3 regions of the Streptomyces sp. RG80 genome follow, and region 3 is predicted to be linked to each of the others. Evidence: riboswitches for the same ligand, from Rfam matches in the RefSeq annotation. Region 3 holds a riboswitch; each other region holds the start of a gene.
The links. Region 3 has a riboswitch for cyclic di-AMP ahead of ABKA17_RS08935 (M23 family metallopeptidase). Riboswitches for the same ligand answer to the same signal wherever they lie in the genome.
Positions count from the first base shown of each region.

Region 1: another riboswitch for cyclic di-AMP. It lies ahead of ABKA17_RS10755 (M23 family metallopeptidase); the one in region 3 lies ahead of ABKA17_RS08935 (M23 family metallopeptidase).
Region 2: another riboswitch for cyclic di-AMP. It lies ahead of ABKA17_RS29270 (transglycosylase family protein); the one in region 3 lies ahead of ABKA17_RS08935 (M23 family metallopeptidase).

Region 1 covers NZ_JBEAAJ010000003.1:121,485-124,737, reverse strand. Annotated here, with positions in the region: gene ABKA17_RS10760 (GntR family transcriptional regulator) at 1-497, opposite strand, end outside; gene ABKA17_RS10755 (M23 family metallopeptidase) at 685-1,449, opposite strand; cyclic di-AMP (ydaO/yuaA leader) riboswitch at 1,462-1,627, opposite strand; gene ABKA17_RS10750 (M16 family metallopeptidase) at 1,818-3,206, opposite strand; gene ABKA17_RS10745 (M16 family metallopeptidase) at 3,203-3,253, opposite strand, start outside.
Region 2 covers NZ_JBEAAJ010000008.1:515,562-518,814, reverse strand. Annotated here, with positions in the region: gene eno (phosphopyruvate hydratase) at 1-346, opposite strand, end outside; gene ABKA17_RS29270 (transglycosylase family protein) at 691-1,386, opposite strand; cyclic di-AMP (ydaO/yuaA leader) riboswitch at 1,390-1,579, opposite strand; gene ABKA17_RS29265 (transglycosylase family protein) at 1,779-2,723, opposite strand; gene ABKA17_RS29260 (recombinase family protein) at 2,997-3,253, opposite strand, start outside.
Region 3 covers NZ_JBEAAJ010000002.1:623,264-626,516, forward strand. Annotated here, with positions in the region: gene ABKA17_RS08930 (exo-rhamnogalacturonan lyase family protein) at 1-582, opposite strand, end outside; gene ABKA17_RS08935 (M23 family metallopeptidase) at 782-1,747, opposite strand; cyclic di-AMP (ydaO/yuaA leader) riboswitch at 1,750-1,918, opposite strand; gene ABKA17_RS08940 (alpha-galactosidase) at 2,236-3,253, opposite strand, start outside.

The sequences.
Region 1 (3,253 bases), on a different contig from region 3:
GGGTCGGCCGGCGCGTCCACGGCGTACATCCAGGAGATCTTGTGCCGCAGCTGGGTCAGCATCGAGGCGAGCGCGGGGCTGCCGGAGGCCTGGGCGAGCGTCTCGTGGAACCAGCCGCCCAGAGACCGCAGGTCGTCGCTGTTGCCCCGTCTGGCCCGCTCCTGGCCTAGCCTGACCAGTCCGCGCAGCACCTTGAGGTGCGCCTCGGTACGCCGCTGGGCGGCCCGGGAGGCGCCGAGCGGCTCCAGGAGCATGCGCATCTCCAGCAGGTCGGCGGCCTCCTGCTCGGTGGGTTCGGCCACGCACGCGCCCGCGTGCCGCCGGGTCACCACGAAGCCCTCGGCCTCCAGCGTGCGCAGGGCCTCCCGGACGGGGACGCGGGAGACGCCGTAGCGGCGGGCGAGGAGTTCCTCGGTGAGGCGGCTGCCGCGCTCGTAGACACCGGCGACGATGTCGTCCCTGATCGCGGTGCATACCGAGTGCGCCGGAATACGCATGACCGACCTCCGCTTTAATCCCCGTGAAACGTCGACGATTGACGTGTGTTCAGTGACTCTATTGCAAAGAGCGGGAATTTCCGATGGCGGGCCGGAATCCATGGATATTTTTTGGACAGCAACGCGACAGAAACGACGAAACCCCGGCTCGTGAGCCGGGGTTTCGAAGAGGTCTCGCGGTCCGTCGTCAGACGTTCACGCCGTGCGAGCGCAGGTAGGCGACGGGGTCGATGTCCGAGCCGTACTCCGCGGTCGTGCGGGCCTCGAAGTGCAGATGCGGCCCGGTGACGTTGCCGGTCGCGCCGGACAGGCCGATCTGCTGGCCCGGGGTGACCGTCTGGCCCACCGAGACACCGATGGACGACAGATGCCCGTACTGGGTGTACGTGCCGTCGTTCATCTTGATCACGACGTTGTTGCCGTAGGACCCGCCCCAGCCGGCCTCCACGACCGTGCCGGAGCCGACCGAGCGCACGGAGGTGCCGCTGGCGGCGTGGAAGTCGACGCCGGTGTGGCTGCCGGAGGACCAGACGGCGCCGCCGGCCTTGTAGCCGGTGGAGATGTACGAGCCCGAGATCGGGGAGACGAAGGTGTTGAGGCGCTTGCGCTCGGCGGCCGCGCGGGCGGCGCGCTCCTTGGCCTCGCGCTCCTTCTTGGCCTTGGCGGCGGCCTTCTTGCGCGCCTCCTCCTCGGCCTTCTGCTGCGCGGCCTCCAGGGCCGCCTGCTGCTGGGCCTCGGCCTGGGCGTCGATCTGGGCGGCGACCGAATCGCCGATGGTGATGACCGGGGTGAGTCCGGTCTGCTCGGCCGCGGGCTCCGCGGCGAGGGCCGGGGCGGCGAGGGTGCCGATGACGCCGGTGGTGGTGAGGGCCGCGACGCCCGCCACGCGAACGGTGCTGCGCTTCATCCGGCTCGGGGCGCGATGCTTCCCGGTGGGGCGCGTGAACGCCATGTAGTGGCTGGTCCTTTCCTTCCCTCTCGCCTACCGGGTTAGCTGACGGGTTCGGAGCAGGAAGGTCTCCTACGGACCCCCTCGCATGACGCGCGGGCGTCCGATTCACCCCAGGGACTACGGATGGGTCCCCGGCTCCCCTGGCTCGCGCCGTACGGGGACTCGGCGATGACTGTCCGGTGCCGCGGGCGCGGCGCACTGCCTGACGAACAGCCCGGACGAAGCTATGCGGGGCGACTTTCAATCCCCAAACGGATCAGGGTTTTTGTAGCGCATCCCACAGGGCAAACAGGCAACCAGCCTTCAATTCGGACATTAAGGGGCCCTGGTGACGCTTCAGTCACCAGGGCCCCTCCACGCGCGTGCCTCTACTCGGCGGTCACGACCGTCACTTCGCCGATGCCGAGGGCCTCCACGGGCTCCCTGATGGCGGACGCGTCGCCGACCAGGATCGTCACCAGACGGTCCACCGGGAAGGCGTTGACGGCGGCCGCGGTGGCCTCCACGGTGCCGGTGGCGGCGAGCTGCCGGTACAGGGTGGCCTGGTAGTCGTCGGGCAGGTGCTGCTCGACCTGGTCGGCCAGCGTGCTCGCGACGGCCGCCGCCGTCTCGTACTTCAGCGGGGCCACCCCGACCAGGTTCTGCACCGCGACGTCGCGCTCGGCGTCGGTGAGCCCCTCCGCGGCGAGGGTGCGCAGCACCTTCCACAGGTCGTCCAGGGCGGGACCGGTGTTGGGGGTGTCCACGGAACCGCTGATGGCGAGCATCGCGGCGCCGGTGCCTTCGGGGCCGGACCTGAGGACCTGCCCGAACGAGCGCACGCCGTAGGTGTAGCCCTTCTCCTCGCGCAGGACACGGTCCAGGCGGGAGGTGAGGGTGCCGCCGAGGCAGTACGTGCCGAGCACCTGCGCGGGCCACACGCGGTCGTGCCGGTCGGCGCCGATCCGGCCGATCAGCAGCTGCGTCTGCACGGCGCCGGGGCGGTCCACGATGACGACCCGGCCGGTGTCGTCGGCGGTGATCGGCGGCACCGGCCTCGGCTCGGCCGAGGAGCCGGTCCACGAGCCGAGGGTGTCGCCGAGCAGCTCGTCGAGGTCGGTGCCGGTGAGGTCGCCGACGACCACGACGGTGCCGGTGGCGGGGCGCACGTGCTTCTCGTAGAAGGCGCGTACGGCCGCCGAGTCGATGTTCCGGACGGTGTCCTCGGTGCCCTGGCGCGGGCGGGACATGCGCAGGTCCGCCGGGAACAGGGTCCTGGAGAGCTCCTTGGCGGCCCGGCGGGAGGGGTTGGCCAGCTCGTGCGGGATCTCGTCGAGCCGGTTGGTGACCAGCCGCTCGACCTCGCTGTCCGCGAACGCGGGCGCCCTGAGCGCGTCGGCCAGCAGACCGAGCGCCTTGGGCAGGCGGGAGACCGGGACCTCCAGGCTCAGCCGTACGCCGGGATGGTCGGCGTGCGCGTCGAGGGTGGCGCCGCAGCGCTCCAGCTCGGCGGCGAACTCCTCGGCGGTGTGCTTGTCGGTGCCCTCCGAGAAGGCCCGCGCCATGATCGTGGCCACACCGTCGAGGCCGGCCGGCTCGGCGTCCAGCGGGGCGTCCAGGAGGACCTCGACGGCGACGACCTGCTGGCCGGGACGGTGGCAGCGCAGGACGGTGAGGCCGTTGTCGAGCGTGCCGCGCTCGGGGGCCGGGAAGGCCCATGGCCGCGCCTCGCCCGCCTGCGGCTGGGGGTGGAATTCCATCGTGGCGAGCTCGGTCACTTGGCCGCCTCCTCGTTCTTGTCGCCGGCTTCGACGGTGGCCTCGGC
Region 2 (3,253 bases), on a different contig from region 3:
GGGAGACGCCGAGGATGGCGTTGGCGCCGAGCGAGCCCTTGTTGTCGGTGGCGTCCAGGTCGAACATCGCCTGGTCGATCAGGCGCTGCTCGGTGGCGTCGTAACCGACGAGCTCCGGGCCGATCTGCTCGATGACGGCGAGGACGGCCTTCTCGACACCCTTGCCCTGGTAGCGGTTCGGGTCACCGTCACGGAGCTCGATGGCCTCGAAGGCGCCCGTGGAGGCGCCGGACGGAACGGCGGCACGACCCGTGCTGCCGTCGTCGAGGCCGACCTCGACCTCGACGGTGGGGTTGCCTCGTGAGTCGAGGATTTCCCGGGCTACGACGACGTCGATGGACGGCACGAGCATCTCCTTCTTGGGATGTGACGCGGCTACGGCACTGCCGCAGCGGCTCTGCGAGACGAGCCTAACCGGCCCGGGGCGATCAGCCACCGCGTGGACCGCCCCGTGGACAGAACCGAGAGTAAATTGTTTCCGAACGGAACAAAGACGCTTCGGGAAACACGCCGGAAGACACGACGTGGACCGGGGCAGAGAAAACCCCGCCCCGGTGCGTACGGGGGAACACGCACCGGAGCGGGGAGCCCGTGGGGACGGGGGGACCCTCACGAGGCCTTCAGTATGAGGACCACGGATGTGAGGGCACTGTGGTTCAGCTGGGTCCTGCCCGAGGGAAGGACCGGGTCTTACTTGAGGTGCAGCTGCTGACCCGGGTAGATCAGGTCGGCGTCCTCGACGATGTCCTTGTTCAGCTTGTACAGCTTCGCCCAGCCGCCCTTGACGTCGTGCTCCTCGGCGATCGAGCTGAGGGTGTCACCCTTGACGACCTTGTACTCGCCGTCGCCCTTCTTGACCTTCTTGCCGGTCGGGGTGGTGACGGTCTTCTTGGCGGTCGCGCGCTCCGAGGAACGGGAGGTCGACTGCTCGGAGGAGCGGGTGCCGGTGCTGCTGCCGCTGTCGCTGGAGGAGCTGCCGCCGGAGGAGGACGAGCTGCCGCCGCCGGTGTACGCGGCACTGGACAGGCCCACACCACAGACCGGCCAGGCACCCTTGCCCTGGCCCGCGAGGACCTTCTCGGCTATCTCGATCTGCTGCGCCTTGCTGGCCTGGTTGGCCTGCGAGGCGTACGCCGTGCCGCCGTACGCGGCCCAGGTGGAGGCGGAGAACTGGAGACCGCCGTAGTAGCCGTTGCCGGTGTTGATGGACCAGTCGCCGCCCGACTCGCACTGGGCGACGGCGTCCCACTCGGAGGCGGTGGCGGCGGAGGCGTTGCCGGCCGCCATCAGCGGGGCGGCGATGGCGACACCGGTGACGCCGGCGAGCGCGGCGGCGCGGGTGGCCTTGGACGGACGACGGTGCTTGCCCTTGCCGGAAAACAGCATGGTGGATCCCCTCACCGACGCCTGCGAGGTGAGCTGTCGGGTTCGGGCCGGTTGAGTTGCCCGGCCGCGCTCGTCCGCCTTTCGGCGCACTGCGCGGCTTCACCCCAAGCCGGTCCCGCCGTCGAGTTGCCTCAACCGCCGGGCCCGGCACTTACCTTGGGTCCCCCGCTCCTGCCTACGGCGCTTGACGCGACGACTGTTCCCGTACAGCCGCTGGCAGGATTCGGCGTTGCGGCAGCCGGGGCTCGTGGTGACGAGCGGTGTTGACCGTAGACACGGAACCCGGGGGATTTCAAAGACGATCAGGGCTTCTGAGACTCATCCCACACTTTCGCCAAACCGGACATTTACTGGCGAAGCGTGACGCGAACTCGGGGCTTTCTCCTAGGGATTTAGCCCTTTTCGCTACCGAGAGAGAGGGTCTGCCCCGGCACGATGTCGCTCGGGTCGGCGCCGATGACCTGCTCGTTCTCGGCGTAGAGCCGACGCCATCCGCCGTCGAGGTCAAGGGAGTCGGCGATGGAGGCGAGGGTGTCGCCGGAGCGGACGGTGTACGACCCCTCCTCGGCGCTCGCGCCACGGTGCCGGCCGGTGCCCTCGGAGGGGGCGGCGAGGGCGCCGGTGTCGACCAGGCTCGAAGAGCCGCCTTCCTGCCAGGAGTTGTCCGATTCGTCATCCTTGGTCGCATCTGTGGATGAGCTGTCGGAAGACTGAGAGTCGCCCGAAGCGGAGCCGGAGCTGTCCGACTTGGCGGACTTGTCCGCATCGCTGGACGGTGACGACGAGGGATCGCCGGACGACTCGGTCGAACTGGAGGACTCGGACGAGTCGGATGATCCGGAGGAGTTGGACAGACCGGATGAGTCGGAGGACTCGGATGAATCGGATGAACCGGAGGAGTCGTTCGCCGAGGCGGACGGTGAACCGCTCGCGACGCCGGTGTCGACGTCGGCCGAGCCCGAGTCCTTGCTCAGCCCGTTGAGCAGACCGCAGGCGCCCCAGACGCCGACGCCCTGGTCCGCGAGGACCTTCTCGGCGACGGCTATCTGCTGGTTGCGGCTGGCGAGGTCGGCACTGGCGGCGAAGTCGAGGCCGCCGTACTTCTCCCAGTACTCCTGGGAGAGCTTGAGCCCGCCGTAGTAGCCGTCACCGTCGTTCGCACTCCAGGAACCGTCGGTCTCGCACTTGGCGACCTGATCCCAGGTGTTCCCGTCGGCCGCGCTCGCGCCGGAGGCGCCGAGCAACGGAATCGCGATGGCGGAGCCGGTCACCCCGGCCGCGACGAGAAGTGCCGGAGCCTGACGGGGGCGACGGTGACGACCGTTCCCGGTGAGCATGCGGTGACCTTTCGCGAGACGACTGTGACCGGCGTGGCGATGCAGCGGGTGGAACGAGTGCTGCGGGTGAAGCGAGTCGCCACGCTGATGCGTGAACGTATCGGCAGTCGATCACTTGTCACAAGTTAATGCCGCGTAGATCACGTGAAGATCACAGAGTTGAAGGCGTGTCACGTTGTGCCGGATCCAGCGCAACTGCCGTGGTGATGCGGAGAGGTGGGACCAGCGGTTCGCGCCGAACCGGCGAACTCTCGCCCCTGGAGTTCAAATGGCTCACGAGGACGGGCCAGAAGCCCTTCTTGAACCAGGTGTTCTGCCGGTCCTTGGCAAGGGTCCACGGGCCATAGCGTGCAGGAAGCTCGTCCCGGTACGCAGTCGGTGCAGAATCCCGTTCACCTGGGTCCGGACATCCACGGCGACGCGCGCGAACTGGCGACGCCGGAAGTAGGCCGTCATCAGTTCCTCGACGGCAGGCCAGGCCCGCTCCGGTACTTCGGCGGGGACGGGCGTCCCGGTCCTCTCATGCCACT
Region 3 (3,253 bases):
CTCCACCCGGCCGGCGAAGCTCTCGACGTCCGCGCCCTCTCGCACGGACTCCTGCCGCAGGGCGACCAGCTTCCCGTCCCGCGCGATCTCGGCCGACCCGCGCCGCACGCTGCGGACGACGGTGTCGGAGCCCTTGGCGCCGAACACGGCCGTGATCACACCGGTCGACACCTCGACGCGGCCGCCGGACCGGGTGACGTCGACCTTCTGCTCGGGGGCCGCCGGGCTGCCCGCCGCGAGCTTGTACGCGGAGGCCTTCGGGGCGCCGGGCGCGATCGCGTGCGCGGTCCACTTCACCGAGCCGTCGGGCCAGTGGCCGGTGACCCAGCTCTGGACGGGGACGTCGTCGCCGGCGGCGGTCGTCAGCTGGAAGTCCTGCTCCGGCCGGTACGTACCGCGGGCCCACGGCACGCCCCAGGTGGTACCGGCGTGGGCGTCGGGCGTCGCGCCCTCCAGCCAGTGGAGTTCGGTGTCGTCCGCGTCGGCCGCGGCGGCGGTGCGGGACAGGCCCCAGGAGAACTGGGCTGCGGCGGCCGCGGCTGCGGCGCCCTTGATGACGGTGCGTCGGTCGACGCCGGGCACGGGGACCTCCGGAAGATGCCGATAGAAAGCGCTTGCATCACTACGGAGATCACTGTGTCCCCACCCTCCCCTCGCTGTCGACGCTTTGAACAGCCGCGCCACAAGAACGCAATAAAGTGATCATGAAACCGCAAGAGCGAACACCGAAGGCCGGACCCGGGGATCGGGGTCCGGCCTTCGGTGGCACAGGGGGAGGGCGTCAGCTGACGGAGACGCCCTTCGCGCGGAGGTAGGCGATCGGGTCCACGTCCGAGCCGTAGTCCGGGGTGGTGCGGATCTCGAAGTGCAGGTGCGGACCGGTCACGTTGCCGGTCGCGCCGGAGAGGCCGACCTGCTGGCCCTCGGTGACGGTCTGGCCGGACGAGACCGAGAGCGAGGAGAGGTGGGCGTACTGGGCGTAGTAGCCGTCGGCGAGCTTGATGACGACCTGGTTGCCGTACGCGCCGCCCCAGCCGGCGGAGACGACGGTGCCCGCGCCCACGGCCTTGAGCGAGGTACCGGTCGGGACGACGAAGTCGACGCCCGTGTGGTAGCCGCTGGACCACATGCTGCCGGACATCCGGTACGGGGTACCGACGGTGGCACCGGCCACCGGGAGGGTGAAGGCGCTGGAGCTGCTCGTGCCGGTCGAGTCGCTGCTCTGGGTGGCGGCCGTCGTGTTCGACTTCGACGAGGAGGACTTGGAGGAGGACGAATCGGACGACGAGGACGAGGACTTCTCGGCGCTCTTCGACTTCTCCGTGCTCGCGGCGGCCTTCTTGCCGATGCTCAGCTTCAGACCGGGGTGGATCATCGACGGGTCGGAGCCGACGGCCTCACGGTTGTCCGAGTAGAGCTTCTGCCAGCCACCGCTGACGTTCTGCTCGTCGGCGATCTTCGAGAGGTAGTCACCGGCCCGCACCGAATAGGTGTGCACGGTCGCGGTGTTCGCGGCGCTCTTCTTCTCCGCGGCCTTCTTCTCGGCGGCCGCCTTCTCGGTGACCGTCTTCCCGGCGACCGGAAGGGACTGGACTGCCTTTCCGGAAACGGACTGCGGGGTGGCCGCGTGGGCGCCTGCGGCACCGATCAGCGGCAGGGCGAGCGCGGCACCACCGGTGCCGGCGACGGCGATCGAGCGGGTCAGGCGCTGGGCCTTCGGGCGGCGGTGCTTACCCTTCGCGGGCATGGCGATTTCCTCTCCGGCGCCTACGAGGTGAGCTGTCGGGTGCGAGCTGGAGATGCCCGGCCGCACCGAAGTGCGACTTAACCCCTAGCCGTTCCGGAGACCGGAACAGGCGTTTGTACCTGTGGGTCCCCCGCTCCTGCCGTTCACGGGTGAGTTGTGCGGTCCCCGGGCGGCGGCAGGATTAGGCGTCCGTCCGGATTGATGGCGAACGTAAGCGAGCAAGACGCAAAGGGACAAGTAAGTGGTTCCGCCTGAATGCGTTCCTCTTGATCCGCTGTGAGAATTACCGGTCACCCTGAGTGAATTGCGCACGGCGCCCGCCCCGCAAAACCCCTGGAAAACCACGGGAATTACGTGAACATGACGGGCGACGCACGGTCACGGATATGACGCTCCTCACGTGCCGGATTCACAGGTTGCCTTATTCCAGAGCGAGTTGGAATGAAGGCATCGCAACACGAAGGAAGGCGCCAATTCGGACAGATGACTCAGATACGGCGCAGCCGGATAACTACCGCATCCAGGTCGCCCCGCAATCCGGTACGAAGTCCGTGATGCAGCAATACGGCACCCCTGTGAATTTCGCCCGTTTCGAGACATTCGTACGCCGCTGTCGGGTCGAGCCCGCGCAGCCGCAGCGCCGGTACGGGCTCGCCGTAGCTCTGCGCCTGGAGCCAGGCGAGGACGACCGTCTCGTCCCCGAGGACGTACTGCACCGCGCTCAGCCCGCCCTTCGGCGGCCGCAGCCGGTGGAGGTCGCCGCGCTGCACCAGGGGCCGGATCTCCTTGTACAGGTCCACCCACGCGCGGGCCTCGGCGAGTTCCTCCTCGGTCCACTGGGTGAGGTCACCGCCGACGCCGAGCACCCCGGCCATGGCGCTCACGAACCGGAACCGCAGCGAGCTGACCCGGCCGTTGAGCATGGCGTTCGGACTGTCGGTCACCCAGGCGGCCATCACGCGCGCGGGATGGATCTGGCTGAAGCCGTGCTGGATGGCGAGCCGGTCGAGGGGGTCGGTGTTGTCGGAGGTCCACACCTGGTCCGTGCGGCTCAGGACGCCGAGGTCGATCCGGCCGCCGCCGCCCGAGCAGGACTCGAAGGCGACCCCGGGGTGCGCGGCCCTGAGTCGGTCCAGGAGGGCGTAGAAGGCGTGCACGTGGTCGATCCAGAGCCGCTGGGGGTAGGGCTCGCCGGGCCAGCCGGCGTCGGTGAAGGAGCGGTTGAAGTCCCACTTCACGTAGTCGATCGGGGCGCTGGTCAGGAGCGCGTCGAGCTGTCCCCAGAGGTACTCCTGGACGTCCTCGCGGGCGAGGTTCAGCACGAGCTGGTTGCGGGACTCCGTCCGCTTCCGCCCCGGCTGGTACTGCACCCAGTCGGGGTGCGCGCGGTACAGCTCGCTGTCGGGATTGACCATCTCGGGCTCGACCCAGATGCCGAACTGCATCCCGAGGGCGTGGACGTAGTCGGCGAGGGGCTTCAGACCGCCGGGGAAGCGGTCGGGGTTG